3 regions of the Arthrobacter sp. G.S.26 genome follow, and region 2 is predicted to be linked to each of the others. Evidence: predicted binding sites of a transcription regulator. Region 2 holds the regulator's gene; each other region holds the start of a gene.
The links. Region 2 encodes LexA, which represses DNA repair genes until DNA is damaged. Its sites were predicted from a motif close to TCGAACANNTGTTCGA; they were not measured.
Positions count from the first base shown of each region.

Region 1: a site for LexA is predicted at 3,252-3,267, ahead of ACRB8A_RS18740 (shikimate dehydrogenase). Genes of this name have one in related genera too.
Region 3: a site for LexA is predicted at 5,215-5,230, ahead of ACRB8A_RS10345 (DUF6504 family protein). Genes of this name have one in related genera too.

Region 1 covers NZ_CP193752.1:4,080,602-4,087,843, reverse strand. Annotated here, with positions in the region: gene ACRB8A_RS18755 (ABC transporter substrate-binding protein) at 1-660, opposite strand, end outside; gene ACRB8A_RS18750 (MFS transporter) at 838-2,157, opposite strand; gene ACRB8A_RS18745 (IclR family transcriptional regulator) at 2,488-3,228, shown strand; gene ACRB8A_RS18740 (shikimate dehydrogenase) at 3,363-4,244, shown strand; gene ACRB8A_RS18735 (bifunctional sugar phosphate isomerase/epimerase/4-hydroxyphenylpyruvate dioxygenase family protein) at 4,244-6,115, shown strand; gene pcaH (protocatechuate 3,4-dioxygenase subunit beta) at 6,169-7,032, shown strand; gene pcaG (protocatechuate 3,4-dioxygenase subunit alpha) at 7,038-7,242, shown strand, end outside.
Region 2 covers NZ_CP193752.1:1,523,068-1,530,309, forward strand. Annotated here, with positions in the region: gene ACRB8A_RS06945 (class I SAM-dependent methyltransferase) at 1-298, opposite strand, end outside; gene hflX (GTPase HflX) at 734-2,302, shown strand; gene ACRB8A_RS06955 (ATP-dependent DNA helicase) at 2,295-4,349, shown strand; gene lexA (transcriptional repressor LexA) at 4,459-5,193, opposite strand; gene ACRB8A_RS06965 (LysM peptidoglycan-binding domain-containing protein) at 5,517-5,942, shown strand; gene ACRB8A_RS06970 (histidinol-phosphate transaminase) at 6,085-7,203, shown strand.
Region 3 covers NZ_CP193752.1:2,278,894-2,286,135, forward strand. Annotated here, with positions in the region: gene thrS (threonine--tRNA ligase) at 1-1,229, opposite strand, end outside; gene ACRB8A_RS10340 (DNA polymerase III subunit alpha) at 1,346-4,831, opposite strand; gene ACRB8A_RS10345 (DUF6504 family protein) at 4,828-5,184, opposite strand; gene ACRB8A_RS10350 (hypothetical protein) at 5,310-5,699, shown strand; gene ACRB8A_RS10355 (chorismate mutase) at 5,826-6,146, opposite strand; gene ACRB8A_RS10360 (hypothetical protein) at 6,339-7,242, shown strand, end outside.

The DNA of each region.
Region 1 (7,242 bases), 1.6 Mb from region 2:
CCCGCCCCAGTAGTTCTCGTTGCGGTCCAGGGTCAGCGACTGCTTGGCCTTCTCGGAGACTGGGGTGAACGGTCCGGTGCAGTGGCCGAACGGGTCCACCTCGGTTTCCTTGTAGGCGGCCGGAGCCAGGATGCCGGTGTTGACGCTGGCCAGGCGGTACGGGACCAGCGGGTTTTCGGCTGGCGTGCTGACGCGGACTGTGCCGGCGTCAACAACGCTGACGCTGCTGATCATGGTCCGGTTGAAGGCGCGGGCGGGGACCTTGGCGTCCAGGACGTGGTTCAGTGCCGCCACAATCGACTCGGCGCTGAGCTCCGTGCCGTCCTGGAAGGAGACGCCCTCCCGGATGGTGAAGTCCCAGTCCAGCGGGGAGGTCTGCTTCCACTCGGTGGCCAGTGACGGCACCACTTTGCCTTCCGCCTGGTCGTACCTGGCCAGGGTCTCAAGGCAGCCGGACAGGGACAGGATGTAGGCGGCGTCCGATTCCAGGGCCCAGTTGGCCACCGGGGCGCGGAAGTTGTCCACAACGATCCGCTGGTCCGGGTCTGCTGTTGCCGTGCCTTGGTCCGGCCCCGGTTGCGAGCCGCTGAAGCCGCAGCCGGCCAGGGCCAGGGTGGCCAGTGCGGCCACGAGGACGCGGGGACGGGGGAAGGAGCGCACGGGGAACCGCCTTGCTGTGACGCCGGCGGGGCCCGGCAAAAAGTGGAGACTTCTTAGGTTAGCCTCACCTGTTGTCTTTTAGGGAATCCATGTCCTGGCCCGCTAACCGGCGCTGCCCGCGGATCCGCCCCATGCAAGGGTGGCTCCACGGGCAGCCGCGGCGGTTCGGTGGGACGGCTATTTCAGGCCGAGCTGCCGGGTGGGGGTCCGGAAGGACTCCTTTGCGGTGAGGGCCGAAATCGCTGCGATACCGCAGATCACGGCGGTGAAGATGCTGATCTGGACCCAGCCGCCGGGCTTGATGCCGCCCATGGCCGCCACTATCGCCGGAGCGAAGCCAGCCATCAGGAAGCCCAGCTGCGTGCCGATGGCCAGGCCGGAGAACCGGACCTTGGTGCTGAACATTTCGGCGTAGAAGGAGGGCCAGACGGCGTTGGAGGCCGCGTATCCGAAGGAGAAGAAGCCGATGGCGGCGAGGAACATCAGCGGGACGCTTCCGGATTCGAGGCTGAGCAGGAACACCGGGGTGAGGATGGCGCTGGCCACTGCACCGTAGATAAAGACGGGCTTGCGGCCGATCCGGTCCGCCAGCAGGCCGAACAGGGGCTGCGTTCCCAGGGCCACGAAGTTGGCGCCCACCACCAGCCAAAGCGTGGTGGTGCCGTCAACGCCGGCAACGGTCTTGGCGTAGCTGATGGCCAGGGTGCCGAACACGGTGGAGACGGCTGCGATGAACGCGCAGCACACCACGCGGAGCACATCGCGCCAGTGGCCCCTGAGCAGGTCGGCCACCGGGAGCTTCGAGATCTGGGCCGTCTTCTGCGCCTCGGCGAAGGCCGGCGGTTCGTGCAGGGTGCGGCGGATGAAGAAGGCCACCAGCACCACAATGGCGCTGAGCCAGAACGGGATCCGCCAGCCGATGCCGAATTTGATCTCATCCGGGAGTGCAAGGACGGGGATAAAGACGAGTGCCGCCAGGATCTGGCCGCCCTGGGTGCCGGTGAGGGTCCAGGACGTGAAGAAGGACCTGCGGTTGTCCGGGGCGTGTTCCAGGGTCATGGACGAGGCTCCGGCCTGCTCGCCGGCGGCCGACAGGCCCTGGCAGAGGCGGGCCAGCACCAGCAGTGCCGGCGCCCACCAGCCCACGGTATTGAAGTCCGGCAGGCAGCCGATCACAAACGTCGAGGCCCCCATCAGGACCAGGGTGAACATCAGGACCTTCTGCCGTCCCACCCGGTCCCCGAAGTGGCCCAGGATGACGGCGCCCACGGGCCGGGCCACGTAGGCAAAGCCGAAGGTGGCAAACGACATAATGGCGGCGTTGGCGTCCGCGCTCGGGAAAAAGACGGTGGGGAAGATCAGGGCGGCGGCCGAGCCGAAGATGAAGAAGTCATAATATTCGACGGCGCTGCCCAGGAAGCTGGCGAGGGCCGCCTTCTTGGGCGTCCCCTGCGCGGTGGCAGTGTCCTCTCCGGCGGACGGGCGTGTCTGGCTCATGGCGTTCCTTTGTGTGACGACAGTGTCGGGGAAAAGTGAAAAGCATTTTGCCGCTGCCTTGGTGCGGGCGCGTCGAGGTGCTGGCCGGAATCCGAAAATCCCGGAGGTGGTAGCCGCATGGTGGGAGCTACTGGTGCGATACAGCAATGATGGCTGTGAGCTGCGTTACCTGTCAAGAAAAATAATCACACTCTGGAAATAGCTCTCACATTGTGGCAACATCGACCTATGAGTGTGAACCAAACCACAACTGCCCAGCCGCTGGCCGGCGATGACACTGATAGCCAGCCCCCCGGGGCCGCCGGCGCCCGGGTTCCGGGCGGCACGGACATGGTGGGCAAGGCCCTGGGGCTCCTGGTCCTGCTGGGCGATGAGCCCCGCGGGGCCAGTGCTGCGGACATCTCGCGCCGGGCCGGACTTCCCTTCAGCACCACCTACCGGCTCCTGGGGTCACTGACCCGCGATGGCTTTGTGGATTATGAGCCGGATGGCCGCCGCTACCACTTGGGCCTGCGGGTCTTCCAGCTGGGGCAGCGGGTATCCAACCACCACGGCTTTGCCGGGACCGCCCTGCCCATCCTGCGCCGGGTGACGGGCCGGACGGCTGAAGCCACCATCCTCAGCGTCCGCGACGGCATTCACCACCTCACTGTCAACAAAGTGGATGGCCCGCAGACGTTCCGGGTCACCAGTGACCCCGGCCACCTGGGCTCCCTGTCCGCGACCGCCGTCGGCAAGGTGCTGGTGGCATTTGCCGAGGATGCTGAACGGGAGCACCTGCTGGCAGAGCTTCCCCTGGAGCGGCTGACGGACCGGACCATCGTGGACCGGGACGCGTTCCGGGCGGAGATCGAGGCGGTCCGGCGCCGGGGCTACGCCGTGATGGACGAGGAAAACGAGGCCGGCATGCGGGCACTGGCCGTGCCAGTGCTGAACGCCCAGGGATACGCCTTCGCATCCCTTGCCACCGCAGCTCCCGTTTTCAGGCTCACCGTCGAAGGGCTCGAGGCGCACCTGCCGGTGCTGCTGGAAGCCGCGGCGGAGCTCGCGGACCGGCTTCCGCAACGCTGACCCCCGGCCTAGAAGTTCGCATCTCGAACAGTAGTGCGACTAATGAACAAATGCTGTACTGTCATCCCTACACCCCCTGTCCCGGCCGCTGAGCGGCCCGCGCACCGGGTGCCGTTACCAAAGGAGCTGCACGGATGAGTTCTCGAACCGAGTCCTACCTGGTGGGACTGGTCGGCGATGGCGTTACGCCATCCCTCACCCCGCCCATGCACGAACACGAGGCCGGTCTGCTGGGCCTCCGCTACCTCTACCGGCCCATCGACCTCCTGGAACTCGGCCTGGCCGGCGAAGCAGTGGGCAGCCTGCTCCGGAGCGCCCGCAGCCTCGGCTTCAACGGCCTGAACATCACCCACCCCTGCAAGCAGCTGGTCCTGGCGCACCTGGACGAGATCTCACCCGATGCCCGTCGCCTGGGCGCTGTCAACACCGTAGTCATCCGTGACGGTCGGTTCGTGGGACACAACACCGACTGGTCCGGCTTCGCCGCCGCCCTGGCCGCGGGCCTCCCCGGCGCTGCCCTGGAACACGTGGTCCAGCTGGGCGCCGGCGGTGCCGGTTCCGCCGTCGCATACGCCCTGCTCAGCGCCGGCGTCCGCACCCTGGACCTCGTGGACGTCGACCCGGAACGCGCGGCCCAGCGCGCCGCGGAACTGGCCGGCTTTTTCCCGGACAGCACCATCACGGGCCGGACGACGGCGGAGCTGCCGCAGCTGATGCCTGCCGCCGACGGGCTGGTGCACTGCACGCCCGTGGGCATGGCGGCCCACCCCGGCGCACCGCTGGACCTGGAATTGGTGGAATCCCGGCACTGGGTGGCGGACATCGTCTACCGGCCCATCGACACCGAGCTGGTCCGGGACGCCCGCGCCAAGGGCTGCACCGTGCTGGACGGCGGCCGGATGGCTGTGGGCCAGGCGGCTGACGCCTTCCGCATCTTCACGGGCCTGGAACCGGACGCGGACCGGATGCGCAGCCATTTCCTGCAGCTCGTCGCCGCCGAGGAGGTGGCTGCCTGATGCGCACCGGAATTGCCACCGTGTGCCTCTCCGGCACCCTGAAGGAAAAGATGCAGGCCTGCGCCATCGCGGGCTTCGACGGCATCGAAATCTTCGAGCAGGACCTGGTCACCTCGCCGCTGCCGCCGGAGGACATCCGGAAAATGGCCGCAGACCTGGGCCTGACCCTTGACCTGTATCAGCCGTTCCGCGACTTCGACAGTGTCCCCGGGGACCTGCTGGCCGCCAACCTGCGCCGGGCGGGCGCTAAATTCAGGCTGATGTCCCGGCTTGGCATGGACACCATCCTGGTCTGCTCCAACGTGGCCACGGCGAGCATCGACAGCGACGACCTGCGGGTGGAGCAGCTGGGCCAACTGGCCGCGCTCGCCGGCGACCACGGCGTCAAAGTGGCGTATGAGGCGCTGGCCTGGGGAAAGTTCGTCAGCGACTACGAACACGCGCACCGGCTGGTCACGGCAGTGGACCACCCCAACCTGGGCACCTGCCTGGACTCCTTCCATATCCTGTCCCGCAACTGGGACACGGCCCCGATCGAGGTGCTGGACCCTGCCAAAATCTTCTTTGTCCAGGTGGCCGACGCCCCGAAGCTGGCCATGGACGTGCTGTCCTGGAGCCGGCACTACCGGGTCTTCCCGGGCGAAGGCCAGTTCGAACTGGCCAAGTTCATGGGCCACGTGGTCCGTGCCGGGTACACCGGCCCGGTATCGCTGGAGATCTTCAACGACGTCTTCCGCCAGTCGGATGTGGAACGCACCGCCGTTGACGGCATGCGCTCGCTCATCTGGCTCGAGGAGCAGGGCGCCAAGTGGCTCGATGCCAATGCCGGCACCCCGGCTGTGCCCCGGCGTCGTTATCCCATGGAACTGGCAACCCTTCCGCAGGTGGCCGAACCCGCCGGCTGGAACTTTGCCGAGGTCCGCGCCGCTGACACCACAGGACTGGAGACGGTCCTGGGCCAGTTGGGCTTCGGCTTCGACGGCCGGCACCGGACCAAGGACGTGCAGCTCTGGAGCATGGGTGCCGCGCGGGTTGTCATCAACGAGGCAGCCCCGGACCTGGCCGCAGGCAGTGCACCGGCCATTGCTGCCCTGGGGTTCGACGTCGATTCCCCCGTCATTGCCGCCGCCCGCGCCCAGCAGCTTAAGGCCCCCGCGGTCCCCCGCAAGAGCCAGGCCAACGAGGAGGTCTTCCAGGGCTTCGCCGCGCCGGATTCCACCGAGGTGTTCCTTTGCCAGGGCAGTGCGGACCGCACAGCGGCCTGGACCAGCGAATTCGGCGAAGGCCTGGACGTTCCGGCCGGCGGCAGCACGGCCGTGATCGACCACATCAACCTCGCCCAGCCCTGGCAGCACTTCGATGAAGCTGTCCTCTTCTATACCAGCGCCCTGGCCCTGCAGCCGCAGCCCTTCGCCGAGGTGCCCAGCCCCACCGGACTGGTCCGCTCGCAGGTCATGCTCAGCGCCGACCGGTCAGTGCGCCTGGTCCTGAACCTGGCCCCCCTCATCCAGCAGGAAGGCGGCGGGGCCCGGACCACGTACCAGGAACACATCGCCTTCGCGGTGGACGACCTGGTGGGCACCGCCCGTGCCGCCCGCGGCAGGGGGCTGGAATTCCTGCAGATCCCGGCCAACTATTACGAGGACCTCGACGCCCGGTTCGGCCTGGACCCGGACTTCCTGGCCACCCTCCAGGACCTGAACCTGCTCTACGACCGGGACGCCGACGGCGAATTCCTGCACTTCTACACGGCCACCGTTGGCAGCGTCTTCTTCGAAATGGTGGAACGGCGCGGCGGCTACGACGGTTACGGGGCGCCCAACGCCCCGGTCCGGCATGCCGTCCAGTACGACCACCTGCACCGCAGCTGACCGTCCCCACCCATCCCGTACCACCCCATCCGCAACCCAGAAAGGAGCCAGCCGTGCCGCACACCACCACCGAAACGGACGAACTTGTCCCGGCTGCCGAACCCAAGGCAGGACACACCATGGCGGACCGCGCCGTGGAGACCCAGCAGGATCTCAGCGCCGAGATCAACGGCCTGGCCGGCGCCTACGCGCAGGCGCTCAAGGACGGGGCCCCCGCAGAGACGCAGCCCCGGCTGGATTACCCGCCGTACCGCAGCAGCATCCTGCGCCACCCCACCAAGAGCCTGCACCACGCGGACCCGGAAACCATCGAGCTGTACTCCCCGGCCTTCGGCCACCAGGACGTGCACGCGCTGGAAGCCGACCTGACCATCCAGCACAACGGCGAGCCCCAGGGCGAGCGGATCATTGTTGCCGGCAAGGTCCTGGACGGCGACGGCCGGCCCGTGGCCGGCCAGCTGGTGGAAATCTGGCAGGCCAACGCCTCCGGCCGCTACATCCACAAGCGCGACCAGCACCCGGCCCCGCTGGACCCCAACTTCACGGGCATCGGCCGCTGCATCACCGGCCCGGACGGCTCCTACCGCTTCACCACCATCAAACCCGGCGCCTACCCGTGGAAAAACCACCTGAACGCCTGGCGGCCGGCGCACATCCACTTCTCCATGTTCGGCACGGAGTTCACCCAGCGCATCATCACCCAGATGTACTTCCCCGGCGACCAGCTCTTCCCACTGGACCCCATCTACCAGACCATCGTGGACCAGGACGCCCGGGACCGGCTGGTGGCCAGCTACGACCACAGCCTCACCGAGCCCGAATGGGCGCTGGGTTACAACTGGGACATCGTGCTGACCGGACCCAAGCGGACCTGGACCGAAAACGAGGCGCTGGGCGCAGAAGGCGACGAGGAATAACACTCATGAGCAACCACACCACCCCGCTGGTCCCCACCCCGGGCCAGACCGTGGGCCCGTTCTACGGCTACGCCCTGCCCTTCGAGAAGGACAACGAACTCCTCGCCCCCGGCTCCGCCGGTTCCATCCGGCTCCAGGGCACCGTGTACGACGGCGCCGGCGAGACCGTACCTGACGCCATCCTGGAAATCTGGCAGCCGGATGCCGAAG
Region 2 (7,242 bases):
TGGTCAGCGTGATGCACCGTTCATTGACGTCCACGGCGTGGACTGTGGCTTCGGGTGCCAGCAGCGCCATGGTCAGGGCGATCGGGCCCCACCCGCAGCCAATGTCCAGCAGGTTTCCCTGCGGGGAGGGCGCCGGGACTTCGGCCAGGAGGACAGCGGTTCCCTTATCGATGCCGTCAGGGCTGAAGATGCCTGCGGAGGTGTGGAGGTGCCGGGTTTCGCCGGCGAGATCCACGGTGAGCGGCTTGCGGGTAAAAGGGCCGGCGGGTGATGCGCTGAAATAATGTGCTGACTCCATAACGAGCCAGAATAGTTCCCCTTGGAGCGTAATGGGAAACCGCGTACTTTGGCGCTCTGCTAGTGTTGGGAGCATGTTCCTGATCTTCGAGTAGCACGCGCCGGGCCCCGCCCGCCCCGTGCCCCGTCCCACAGCGACGCAGGTTAGCCAACCTTCCGCTCGTGCACCGGACCAGCCGCGATCGGCGCTGTTCCGGCCGCCGGACAATCCTCGAAGCATCAGCCTGGCTGGCGCTCCTGCCTTTTCCGGCCCTATTTCTTCCCTGCACCGGGAGCAAAAGCATGATGTCCCGTGCAGGCACGCCAACCGCAGCCCAGGGGGCTGCGCGAAAAACAGGAGGCATGGATGACTGCAGGCCGTCACCCCAGCTCAGAGACTTCACCACAGCACAGCGATCGGCACTATTCTGGAAATGCCGAATCTTCAAAGGAGACCATGACCGACCAGCCCAACCCCGGATCCGATCCCGCCGCCTCGGACCTCAGCCCCGCCGACATCCAGGCTGTGATCGACCGGATCCTCTCCAAGGACGTGCCGGCCGGCAGCAACGGGAAGTCGGACGACGGCGGGAAGGCAGTCTTTGGCAAAGCCCAGGCGATCTCCCACCAGGAGCAGGAGCATTCCAGCTACGACGGCGACCAGCAGGACCTGGAGGAACGCCGGGCGCTGCGCCGCACCGCAGGGCTGTCCACGGAACTCGAGGACGTCACCGAAGTCGAGTACCGCCAGCTTCGGCTTGAGCGGGTGGTCCTTGCCGGGCTGTGGTCCGAAGGGACCCTCGCCGATGCCGAGAACTCGCTGCGCGAGCTGGCTGCCCTTGCCGAAACGGCCGGCTCCGAGGTCCTCGACGGCCTGGTCCAGCGCCGCGCCAAACCGGACCCCGGAACGTTCCTGGGCTCGGGCAAGGCCCTGGAGCTCAAGGACATTGTGATGTCCACGGGCGCGGACACTGTGGTGGTGGACGCGGAGCTGGCACCATCCCAGCGCCGTAGCCTGGAGGACATCGTCAAGGTCAAGGTGATCGACCGTACCGGCCTGATCCTGGACATCTTCGCCCAGCACGCCAAGAGCCGCGAAGGCAAGGCCCAGGTTGAACTGGCCCAGCTCGAATACCTGCTCCCGCGCCTGCGCGGCTGGGGCGATTCGATGTCCCGCCAGGCAGGCGGCCAGGTGGGTGGAGCCGCCGCAGGTATGGGTTCACGTGGTCCCGGTGAGACAAAGATCGAGCTGGACCGCCGGCGCATCCGGACCCGGATGGCAAAGCTGCGGCGCGAAATAGCCGCGATGAAGCCCGCCCGGGAAACCAAACGGGCCAACCGCCGTCGTAACGAAGTACCATCCGTTGCCATTGCCGGCTATACCAACGCCGGGAAATCCTCGCTGCTCAACCGCCTGACGGATGCCGGAGTCCTGGTGGAGAACGCCTTGTTCGCCACGCTGGACCCCACCATCCGCAAGGCGGAGACCGCGGACGGCCTGGGCTACACCCTTGCCGACACCGTGGGCTTTGTCCGGTCACTGCCCACCCAGCTGGTGGAGGCCTTCCGGTCCACCCTGGAGGAGGTAGCGGACTCGGACCTGATCCTGCATGTGGTGGACGTCTCGCACCCCGATCCCGAGGGGCAGATCGCTGCCGTCCGCAAGGTCTTCACCGAGGTGGACGCGCGCAAGGTCCCCGAGATCATCGTGCTGAACAAGGCCGACGCCGCGGATCCCTTTGTGGTGGAGCGGCTCAAGCAGCGCGAACCCCGCCACGTGGTGGTTTCAGCGCGCACCGGTGAAGGCATCGACGCGCTGCTGCAGGCCATCAGCGACGGTATCCCGCGGCCCGGCGTCAAGCTGGAGCTGCTGATCCCGTACGACCGCGGGGACCTGATCAGCAAACTGCACGAATCGGATGCCGAGATCATCAGCGTTGACCACGTTGAGAACGGTACCCGGGCCGTGGTGATGGTCCGGGAAGGCCTTGCGGCCGAGCTCGAACCATTCGCCAGCAATGACTGATACCGGGCGGAGCGCCACGGGCACACCCGGCGAGGAGTTCGCCATTGAACTCCTCGACCGGGCGGTGTCCGGCATGGGCGGGCAGAGCCGCAGCGGCCAGCACGAGATGACCCGCCAAGTGGCCCGCGCCCTCGAAACCGGCAACCATCTGCTGGTCCAGGCCGGTACCGGTACGGGCAAATCGCTGGCCTACCTGATCCCGCTGATCGCCCATGCCATCGAAAGCAACAAACCGGCGCTGGTGTCCACAGCGACGCTGGCACTGCAGACCCAGATTGTGGGCCGCGACCTGCCCCGCCTGCTCAAAGCGATCACCCCCGCCCTTGAGCGGCCCGTCAAAGTGGCCCTGGTCAAAGGCCGGTCCAACTATGCCTGCCTGCACAAGCTCGAAGGCGGCTTCCCGTCCGAGGAACCCGCCGAGGGCCAGCTGTTCTCCCTGGCCGAAGACACCAGCGTGCCGCACTTTGCCGCGTCGATGGGTGGTCCCTCATCCCAGCTGGGCCGCGAAGTGGTCCGGCTGCGTGAATGGGCGGAGAAGACCACCACGGGAGACCGCGACGAGCTGCTTCCCGGCGTGACCGACAAAGCGTGGCGGCAGGTGTCCGTGACCTCCATGGAGTGCCTGGGGGCACAGAAGTGCCCCATGGCCGCCGAGTGCTTCAGCGAGCTGGCCCGCCAGGATGCCGCCGAGGCGGACCTGGTGGTGACCAACCACGCCATGCTGGCCGTCAGTGCGTTCGAGGGCCTTGCCGTGCTGCCCGAGTATGACGTGGTGGTGGTGGACGAGGCCCACGAACTCCAGGACCGGGTGACGGGCGCGGTATCCGGCCAGCTGTCCGTTGCCATGATCCACGCCGCCGCCTCCGGAGCCCGGAAGCACACGGCCATCACCGTGGATGCGCTCAACGCCGCCGCCGGGAACCTGGAGTTGGCGCTGGACGGTGTCCCCAACGGCCTGCTGCCCAACGGGCTCAATGACGAACAACTCGACTGTGTGGACCAGCTCCGTGAAGCGTGCCGGGCGGCGCTGTCCGATTCCAAGGCCGACGGAAGCGCTGCGGCCGACGGCGGGCGGCAGCTGGCGCGGTCCCGGCTGATGCTCATCCTGGAACTGTGTGAGCGGCTCCTGACAGCCCGCGACAACCGCGAAGTGGTGTGGTTCTCCCGCGCCAGCACCTTCGATCCCGGCCAGGGCTATTCGCCGCCAGACGAGACCGCCCCGGTCCTGGTGAACATTGCCCCGTTGTCAGTGGCGGGCCGCCTGCGTGAAGGCCTGTTTGCCGGCCACACCGTGGTCCTTACCTCCGCCACCCTTGCCATTGGCTCGGCGTTTGAACCCGCAGCCGGTGGGCTGGGCCTGGTGGGGGAAGGTGCCCCCACCTGGACGGGCATCGACGTCGGCTCGCCCTTCGACTACCCGCGGCAAGGCATCCTGTACGTGGCAGGGCACCTGCCCAAGCCCGGGCGCGGGGTCTCCCCGGAATCGCTGGCTGAACTCGAAACCCTCATTACGGCCTCCGGCGGGGGAGCCTTGTGCCTGTTTTCGTCCCGCCGCGCGGCAGAGGAAGCGGCGGAGGCGCTGCGGCCCAAACTGGAACAGACAGTCCTGTGCCAGGGCGATTCCACCATGACCGCGTTGGTGAAACAGTTTGCTGACGAGCCCGACACCTGCCTCTTCGGCACCATGTCGCTGTGGCAGGGCGTGGACGTGCCGGGCGGTTCATGCCGGCTGGTGGTGATTGACCGGATCCCGTTCCCGCGCCCGGACGATCCGCTGATGACCGCCCGCTCCCGCGCCGTGGCGCAGGCCGGCGGGAACGGCTTTATGTCCGTCTCGGCCACCCACGCGGCCATCCGGCTCGCCCAGGGCGCCGGCCGGCTGATCAGGTCCACCGGGGACAAAGGCGTGGTGGCAGTCCTGGACTCCCGCCTGGCCACCGAACGTTATGCGGGCTTCCTGCGCGGGGCGCTGCCCCCGTTCTGGGCCACAACGGATCCCAAGACTGCTGTGGCCGCCCTGGAGCGGCTGGCCCGGGAAAACGCCTAGCTGCAGACCCTGGCCGGACGCGGAGACAAGTACGGCCGGTGGGCAGGCAGCGACGCTGCCAGCCCACCGGCCGTACCGGCAGTTCGGGGGAACAGGAGTTTGGCGACAGTCAGAGGGACCGCAGCACCGAGACCACTTTGCCCATGATGGTGGCGTGGTCACCAAGAATGGGCTCGTACTGGGTGTTTTGCGGGAGCAGCCAGGTGTGGCCGTCACGCTGGCGGAACGTCTTGACCGTTGCCTCGTCATCGAGGAGGGCGGCGACGATGTCGCCGTTCACGGCGTCCGCCTGGCGGCGCACCACCACCCAGTCACCATCGCAAATGGCGGCGTCCACCATGGAATCGCCGGCCACCTTGAGCATAAAAAGTTCGCCCTGGCCCACCAGCTGGCGGGGGAGGGGCATCACGTCCTCCACCACCTGGTCCGCCAGGATGGGGCCGCCGGCGGCAATACGGCCCACCAGTGGCACCATGGCCGTATCCAGCGCGGTGGGCAGGACCGTGACGGTTGCGCCGCCCGCAGAGGCGCCGTTGGCCGGGCGTGACTCCGCTTTGGCTGCGCCGCCGTCCAGCGTGAGGGGCATCAGGACTTCCATGGCGCGGGGCCGCTTGGGATCGCGGCGAAGGTAGCCGAGCTTTTCCAGCTGCGAGAGCTGGTGCGTCACGCTGGAGAGGCTGGCGAGCCCTACGGTGTCGCCGATTTCACGCATGGACGGCGGGTAGCCGTTGTCATTGACGGACCGCTGGATGGTCTCGAGGATTTTCTTCTGCCGGGGGGTCAGGCCCTTGGCGGTCCTCTTCGGTTGCGGGGTTGCCCTGCTTCCGGCGGCTGCTGCTGCCATATTCGCCAATGCCTTTCGGTTGCCACCGGGCTGTCCGTGCCCCCGGGCCGGTTGGTCCCGTCCTCATTGTCAGACCCTGGTGATCAACTTCAGAGGTGGTTGTTCGTTGGTTCAAAGCTAGGCCAGCCACAAGGCTTTTTCAAACATTTGTTCTAGCGAGTCTCGACATTGTTCGTTGATAGATGCTAAAACTGAAGAAGCAAAGTTCGAATATGTGTTCTATTCCTTGCTTGCCCCGTTCGAAGAAGATACCGGATACGCCGGGGCGTGGCTGCTGGGAAGGACAACCGGGCAGCACAGTACGGTCCAGGAGGGCTCAGTTCATGTCAGCTACATCACTCACCCAGGTTTCACTTCCCGTGGTGGCACACCCCGCAGCTTCCATCCACCAGGTTCCGCGTGCAGGGGTTTCCCGCTCCAAGGCTTCAAAGGCCCTGCCGCCGCTCCGCCTCACCCGGCGCGGCCGGATTGTCCTGGTGGGCATCCCGCTGATGCTGCTGGCAGCGGTCCTGCTCTCCCTGGCCGGCTTCTTCACCTCGCCGGCCAAAGCGTCCGACTCCGTTGCGGATCTCGCCCCCACACCCTCGGTGTCGGTGACAGTCCAGCCGGGCGACTCACTGTGGGCCATTGCCGGCTATGTGGCTCCGGACCGGGACGCGCGGGACGTCATTGCGGACATCGTGCAGCTCAACAACCTCACCGGCGGAGCAGTCCTCCCCGGCCAGCAGCTCTTCGTCCCTACGTACTAGCCTGTTCGAACGCGTGTGCGGGCTGTTCGTCCCCACGTTCGGACCAGCACCAACGCCTGGAAACAAGGACACCCCACCCGCAGGATGGCAGTCCCGGACCGTCACATTTTCCGGGGCCGGGCAGGGCCACTAAACTGTTCAGGTGAATGACCAGCTAGAGCGTTTGAACCGGCTTCCCCTCCGCAGCAACCTCCGTGGGCTGACCCCCTACGGGGCCCCCCAGCTGGATGTTCCCATCCTGCTCAACGTCAACGAGAACACCCATGGCGTCCCGGCGGACGTCCGTGCCGCCATCAGCGCAGCAGTCACCGAGGCCGCTGCCGGGCTCAACCGCTACCCGGACCGCGAATTCACCGATCTGCGGAAGGCCCTGGCGGAATACCTGGGGCACGGCCTGGACGAGGCCAACCTCTGGGCCGCCAATGGCTCCAACGAGGTCCTCCAGCAGATCCTGCAGGCGTTTGGCGGCCCCGGCCGGACCGCCCTGGGGTTTCCTCCCACGTATTCCATGTACCCGCTCCTGGCCAGTGGCACGGATACCGAATACATCGCAGGGGTACGCGCCGAAGGGTACGGCCTCAGTGCCGAATCGGCTGCCCGCCAGGTGCGCGAGCTGCAGCCCAACATCGTTTTCCTCTGCTCACCGAACAACCCCACGGGAACCGGGCTGGGCCTGGACGTGGTTGAGGCTGTCTACGAAGCCGGCGCCGACAGCCAGACCATCGTCATCGTCGACGAGGCGTATCACGAGTTTGCCCACGAGGGCACACCCAGCGCCCTCACCCTCCTGCCCGGCCGGGAACGCCTGATCGTCACCCGCACCATGAGCAAGGCCTTCGCCCTGGCCGGCGCCCGGCTCGGCTACATGGCGGCGGCCCCGGAAGTCACCGACGCCCTCCGCCTGGTCAGGCTGCCGTACCACCTGTCAGCCATCACGCAAGCCTCTGCCCTTGCCGCACTTGAGCACCGCGAGGCCCTGATGGCGGACGTGCAGGACATCATGGTCCAGCGCGACCGCATCGTGGCCGGGCTGGAGCTGCTGGGCCTCAAGCCCGCGGCGTCCGACTCGAACTACGTGTTTTTCGGCGGCCTCACGGACCCGCACCAGGTCTGGCAGGAACTCCTGGACGCCGGCGTGCTGATCAGGGACGTCGGGATCCCCGGACACCTGCGCGTCACTGCAGGCACGGAGAAGGAGACAACGGCGTTCCTGTCCGCCCTGGAAAGCATCCTTGCCGGGACGCCCGGGCTTCGCGCCTAGACTTGACCAACGGGGCGCACGCCGTCCCACCACCCCACT
Region 3 (7,242 bases), 760 kb from region 2:
ATGCCCCGTACCCGGGTGAGGCCGTGCACCACGCCGGACTTTTCGTACCGGTACACGGAGCCGAATTCGAAGAGCCGCAGCGGCAGTTCCCGGTAGGAACGGCCGCGGGAGCGGAAAATCAGGTTGTGCATGGGGCAGTTCATCGGCTTCAGGTAATAGTCCTGGCCGGGCTTGCGCACGGTGCCGTCCTCGTTGAGTTCGGCGTCCACGTGCATGGCCGGGAACATGCCGTCCTTGTACCAGTCCAGGTGCCCGGAGACTTCATAGAGGTGGCCCTTGGTGATGTGCGGGGTGTAGACAAACTCGTAGCCGGCTTCCACATGGCGCTGGCGGGAGTAGTCCTCCATCTCCTTGCGGATGATGCCGCCCTTGGGGTGGAAGACCGGCAGGCCCGAACCCAGTTCGTCCGGGAAGGAGAACAGGTCAAGCTCGACGCCGAGCTTCCGGTGGTCGCGCCGTTCGGCTTCGGCGATGCGCTCCTGGTAGGCCTTCAGGTCGTCCTTGGTGGGCCAGGCCGTGCCGTAGATCCGCTGGAGCTGCTGGTTTTTCTGGTCACCCAGCCAGTAGGCGGAGGACGAGCGGGTCAGCGCGAACGCATTGGAAATGAGTTTGGTGTTGGGCAGGTGCGGGCCGCGGCACAGGTCGCACCAGACGGTGGTGCCTTCCTTGCGTTCAACATTGTCGTAGATGGTGATCTCGCCGGCACCCACCTCGATGTTCACGCCTTCGCCTGCGTCTGCGGCGTCGTTTTTCTTGCCCAGCAGTTCGAGTTTGTAGGGCTCGTTTTTCATGGCTTCGCGGGCTTCGTCCTCGGTGACCACACGGCGGACGAACTTTTGGTTCTGGTTGACGATCTTGAGCATCATCTTCTCGAGGGTCTTGAGGTCCTCGGGGGTGAAGGGCTCGGCCACGTCGAAGTCGAAATAGAAACCGTCCGTGATGTACGGGCCGATGCCCAGCTTGGCGTCGGGGCGCAGCTGCTGGACGGCCTGGGCCATCACGTGGGCGGTGGAGTGGCGGAGCACGTCCAGGCCGTCGGGGGAGTCGATGGTGACGGCTTCGATGCTGGCACCGTTGGGGAGTTCCTGGTCCAGGTCCTTCAGGACGCCGTCGACACGGGCAACAACCACCTCGCGGCGTTCAAAAAAGAGCTCCGCACCGGTTGTCCCGGTAGTCACCTTGGTCTCTTCGCCATCGACGATGAGGGTGATCTGCTGGGCATCTGACACGGGTGTCTCCTATTCAAAGTTGTAGGCTTCATAGCTTGTGGCATACGGGGACCACAGCCAGCCACCGTCAATGCTATCGGTTCCGCGGGGGGCCACCAACGCGGCACACTCGGGCATCAGCCGCTGAATCCAGTGATGGCCAGCGTGCGGCTGATGCCGTCCAGGGGATGTTCCACGTCAGTGCCGGGCCTGTTGGGGTCCGGGAAGGGCAACGATTCCGGCTGCCCCAGGTCCCAGGCCATGCTGGCGCTCAGGCTGATTCCGCGGGGGCCCGTGCGCCGGGTGGTGCCTCGGATCAGCAGCAGCCGGGTGCCAAAAAGGAACAGCCCGGCGTTTTCCTGCGCCTCGTGGAAAAACACCGAATCGATGCAGCCGGTGCCGTCGTCGATGCTGATGAACACCACCCGCTTGCCGCCGCGCATCGGCGGGGTCTGGGTGGCGATCCGCACGCCCGCAACCAGGACCTCCGTGCCGTTACGCAGCGACAGCAGCTTGTCTGCTGTGGTCACGCCCAGCCTGTCCAGCATGGGCCGGTGGCTGTCCATCAGGTGGCTGCTGACGTCCATGGCCATCAGGTCGAGTTCTGCCCGGACGTTTTCCACCAGGGTGGGTGCAGGCAGGCCGGGTTTGATGTTCTGCAGTTCCACGTCCCCCAAGGGCAACGCAAGCTGTCCTTCCAGGACTTCGATGCCCTTCCGGGTTCCTTTGCCCTGCATCTGCTGCAGGTGGTGCACCAGGTCGGCCCGGTTGGCTGTTCCGCCGGCTTCTCGGTGCAGGAAATCGAACGCGCCAAGCTGCGCCAGCCGTTTGATGGTGGGTTTGCTGACCCGGGACCGGGCCCTCAGGTCGGCGAGGGAGTCAAAGGGCTGCCCCGCCACGATCCTTTTAAGTTCGGTGGCTGACAACCCGTAGATCCCGTTCAGGCTCAGTCGGATGCCCAGTTTCCCGGCGTCCTTTCCGGCGTCGACCCGCTCCACCCGGTATTGGGCACCGCTGCGGTTGATGTCCAAAGGCAGGATGGGAATGCCAAGGCGCCGGGCTTCCGCCACCAGCAGCCGCTTGGGATACATCCCGGGATCGTGCTCCCACAACCCTGCCAGGAAGGCCTCCGGGTGGTGGGCTTTCAGCCAGGCGGACTGGTAGGTGGGCACGGCGAAGGCCGCCCCGTGGGCCTTACAGAAGCCAAAGCTGCCGAAGGCCTTCAGCGTTCCCCAGACCTTGTCCACCACCTCCGGGGTGTAGTTGCGTTCCCTGGCCGCTTTGCGGAAGAAGGCCTCCACCAGGGGTTCTTTAGCTTCGTTACCCAGGGCACGGCGGAATTCGTCGGCTTTCGCCAACCCGCAATGGGTCATGACGTTAAAGGTCTTCAGGATCTGTTCGTGGAACACGGTGACCCCATGCGTTTCGGCGAGCACGGGTTTCAGGTCCGGATGGGGGTACACCTCCGGGGCGAACCCGTGCCGGTGCTCCAGGAACGGCCGCACCATGTCCGACTTCATGGGACCTGGCCGGAACAGTGAAATGTCGATGATGAGGTCGTTGAATTCCCGGGGCGCCATTTTGCCGATCAGCTCACGCTGGCCCGGCGATTCGATCTGGAAGCATCCCAGCGTATGGGTGCTCCTGATCAGCTCGAAGGTGGCCTCATCGTCCAGGGGAACGGCGTTCAGGTCGATGGCGCCGTCAGCGGCGATGTAGTCGGGTCCAGCCCCGTCCGGGCCTACCGGGTGGCTGCCGGCAGCCACCACCTGGGTTTTGGAGGGGTGGATGCGGATGATTTCCCGGACAGCGAAAGCCATGGCGCTTTGCATCCGGACCCCCAGGACATCAAGTTTGAGCATGCCCATGGGGTCCATGTCGTGCTTGTCGAACTGGCTCATGGGAAGGCCCAGCCCACTGGGTTGGACAGGGGTGCGGTCCAGCAGGGTGGCATCCCCCAGGATCACTCCGCAGGGGTGCATGGAGATGTGCCGCGGCAGCCGGTCCAGGCGTTCCGTCAGGTCAACCAGGAGGTCCAGCTGCTGGTTTCCGTCCGTGTCCCGCTGTTCAACCCGGCCTGCGAACTGGCGCAGTTCGGGCTTTTCCTGCAGCGCTTCCCGGAACTTCCTTGCGGAGAAACGCCACAGCTGTTTGGCGATTTCGCCTACTTCGCCGTCGTCCATGCCCAGCGCCATGCCGGCATCCCGGACGGCACCCCTGGCCCGGTATCCGTTCTGCATGCTCATGAGGGTGACCCGTTCCGAGCCGAACCGTTTGAAGATCCGGTGGTAGACGTTGTGCCGCTCAGCGCTTTCGACGTCGATGTCAATGTCCGGGAGGGTGGCGCGGTCCCGGGACAGGAAGCGTTCAAAGATGAGATCGTGCTGAAGCGGGTTCACCTGGCTCACATCGATCAGGTAGTTGACCAGGCTCGAGGCCCCGGACCCGCGCGCAGCGGCCCGGACCCCCATGTCCTGGATCATCCGGGAAACCTCCGCCACGGTGAGGAAATAGGCGGAGAAGCCGAGGTTGCTGATGATGACCAGCTCGTGCTCCAGCCGGGTTTTCATCTCGGCCTCCTGGCTGCCGGCAATGCCGGGGAACCGTCGGGTAATTCCGGCCTCGCAGCGTTGGACCAGTTCGGTATGCGGGTGCTGGCTGATGCCAAGGACCGAGGCCTCAGGGACCACCGGCTGCTTCCATCCCATGTCCGTGTGCGGATCCATCCGGCACCGATCGGCGAGCGCCTCGGTTTGTGCCATCAGCTGTGTGAGGTCCGCTGTCCCGAAGCCCGCGGCGGCAATGACTTCCTTGCCCAGGCGGAGCATCTGCTCCCCCGTTTTGAGCCAACCCTGGCCTGTGGGTTGCAGGATGGGTTCAGCCGCCAGCTCGGGGAGGGATTTGAGGGTCCGGGCAGAGTCCAGCACATCAGCGGTGGGTGCACCGTCAGCGCCGCAGTAACGCACCGCGTTGGTCAGGATGGCCGGGACGTGGTGTTCCTCCGCGAGCCTGAGCATCCGCACGGCATGTGCTGTGCTGAGGGGCATGCCCGGGGTGCTGAGCTGGGTGACAATCTCGGTAACCACAGTTCCGGCCGGCATGGCATCGAGCCAGGCTTTGAAGAGTGTGCGGGGCCGGAGGTACCGCCTGCCGCCCATGGCCCGTCCCACATCCGAGTCGGGACCGATCAGTACAGTCAGGACGGGTTTGAGGGTCAAAGGGTCCAGGGTGCGTGAAGCCAGTTCCGCCCGGGTGACGGCGACAGGAACCGCTCCCCCGGCTTTTCCGGACGTGCGGGCATGGGCGTCCGAGACCAGCCGGCACAGGGCCCGGTACCCGGCGCCGTTATTGTGGCCCCGGGCCAGGACCACCACCCGTCCCGCCACCTGGGTGCGGTGGTCGCCTTCGTCATCAAAGACGGCGAGGTCCACCCCCACGATGGCATCCAGGCCTTCAGCCATGCATGCCCTGAGGTGCTTGATGGTTCCGTAGAGCCCGTCCCGGTCGGTGCAGGCGAGCGCGGTGGCCCCGTCAGCCTTGGCAGCCTGTGCCAGTTCCTCCGGCCATGACACCCCGTAGTGGGCACTGAAGGCGGTGGAAACGTGTAAATGCGTAAAGCTCATGCTGTTTTGGGACCCGAGGTGTCGTTGAGGCGCAGGGCATCGTGGATACGGAGGAGCCGCCATCGGCCACTGGCGGCGTGCCGGGTGAGGTCGAGGGTGAGCGGTTCCATTGGAACAGGAGTGCTTTTCCCGGCGGGCGGGACGGGAACCACCTGGATCCGCCAGATTTCGTGATCCACCATCCCCGGCCCGCTGCCCAACGGGACGCGGCTTTCCTCAGCCCACCACTGGCGGCGTTCATACCAGCGGACTGATTCGGCGCAGACGGAATAGGAGCGTCCGGACCACAGGACGCTTTCCGGCTGGCCGTCCGCCGAGCAGGCTACGTCCACGGATTCGCTGAACAAGCCCATGGTGCCTCCTGACCCGCAGATTGGATTTATTCGAATATGTGTTCGAATAATCCAATCCTACGCTCCCCCATGGCCAAAACATAGGCAGGGTGGACGGACCGGGCGGCAGGGAGCAGGATGGTGCCATGAGCACCCATGACGCACTCCTCAAGCAGGTCAGCATCGAAGCCCAGGACGCCACTTTGGTGGCCACTTTCGAGGTGGAGGGCAATATCCCGGGTTCCGGCGCCTATGTGGTGGGGCTGGTGGCGGCCAGTCCTGACTACTCTTCCCAGCGGCGGCTGGGCATTGAATTCATGAACGGCGAACCCATCGCGTTCTACTCGTTCAGCCATGAGCAGGGCACTGAGGAGAACTACGACCTGGCCGGGGTGTCCCATTCAGGCAGCAGCATTACCGGCAACTTCCCCATGGCTGCGGTCCACGGCCTGGGCAAAGGCCATGTGATGTCCGCCTTCAGCGACGCTGACGGGCGCGAATTCCAATCGGGGGTTCCGGTCCGGGAGGCACTCTGATATATGCCGCAGTCCACCCCGTTGCGCTATCACTTATGGTCCCCAAAAGCCGATTTGGGGACCATAAGTGATAGGACAACGCAGGGGGTGGGGCAGGCAGGTGAAGCGGGCAGCTGACCGGAAGGGTCAGCTGCTTTCCTTGTGGACACGCATTTCGAGTTCGATGAACCCGGAAATCATGGCGCGGTACGTGGACTCAACGATGTCCGGATCGATGTCCTTGCGTTCCGCTGCGGTACGGACGTGTTCGATGATCCGTTCAACGCGGCCCGGCGCGCGGACCTCCGCGTCATCACCCTTCAGCGTTCCGGCGATGCGGATCAGCCGTTCGCGGCGGGCGATGAGGGTGACAATCTGGTCATCCACTTCGTCTACGGCAATCCGGACGGCAGCGAGCTGTTCCTTGTCGGCGAGGGCATCCCGGTCGTTTCCTTGAATTGTTGCCATGCTCCGAGGGTACCCAAGCATGCCCTCGGGAGTCGACTTCCCCCACGGATCAGGCGCAGCCGGGTAACGCCGCACGTATGACAAAACCCCCACCCCACCAGCAGGTATATTCTCCGTATGCATCTCCACGACGCAATCCCGTGGAGGTAAAAATATTGGGGGGAAGCAATGAGAATATTCCGGCGTGTCATCATGCCCATCGCCTGGCTGGTGGTTTTTGCAGTCATTGCCGTGGCATTGGTGAAGATCGCATTCGTGGACGGGCTCAGGGCCGAACCTGCCCTCGCCGGTCCTGCCGCCACCATCGCCACACCGGTGTTCCAGGCAAGCCGCACCACCGTCACAAACCGGGTGGAAGTCGAAGCAACGGTCCAGAGCGACGCCGCGGCCGATGTCCGCAACACGGTCGCAGGCACCGTCAACCACGTGTTCCTCGAACCCGGCGCACCCGTACGCAACGGCGACCCGCTGTTCCAGGTGCGCAGCGAGGTGCAGCCGGAGGCAGGCACTGCGCCGGCAGCCGCCGCACCGGCCGGGGGAAACGCGGAGCAGGACTCTGCACCGGCGATGCCGGCCGCCGCGAAGCCCACGTACACCTACACCAACGTGCTGGCTGCTTCCACCGGGGTGCTGAAGACCCTTACCGTCATCATCGACCAGCAGGTCAGTGTGGGCGAGGTTGCGGGCACTGTGGATCCGGGCACTTTCACCGTCAGCGGCACCGTAGACGCTGCCCAGCAGTACCGGCTGCTGGCCAAACCAGGTTCAGCGGAGATCAGCGTGATTGGCGGTCCCGCCCCCTTCAGCTGCGCCGACCCTGTCCTGACCAGCATCGCCGCTGCGTCCGAGGGGTCCGGCTCCGGTGGCACCGCAGGGGTTGCCCGCTCCGTTGCCGCAGCCATCATGCCGGTGCCGGGTAACGGGGCGCCCGCGGCCGGGGGTGCCGCCACCGGCCGGCTGAGCTGCCCTGTTCCTGCGGACATCACCGTTTTCGCCGGGCTCGGCGCCACCATGACGGTCACAGCCGGCGAATCCGTGAACGTCATCGCCGTCCCGTTGACGGCCGTCCGGGGAACTGTCGCTGATGGCATCGTCT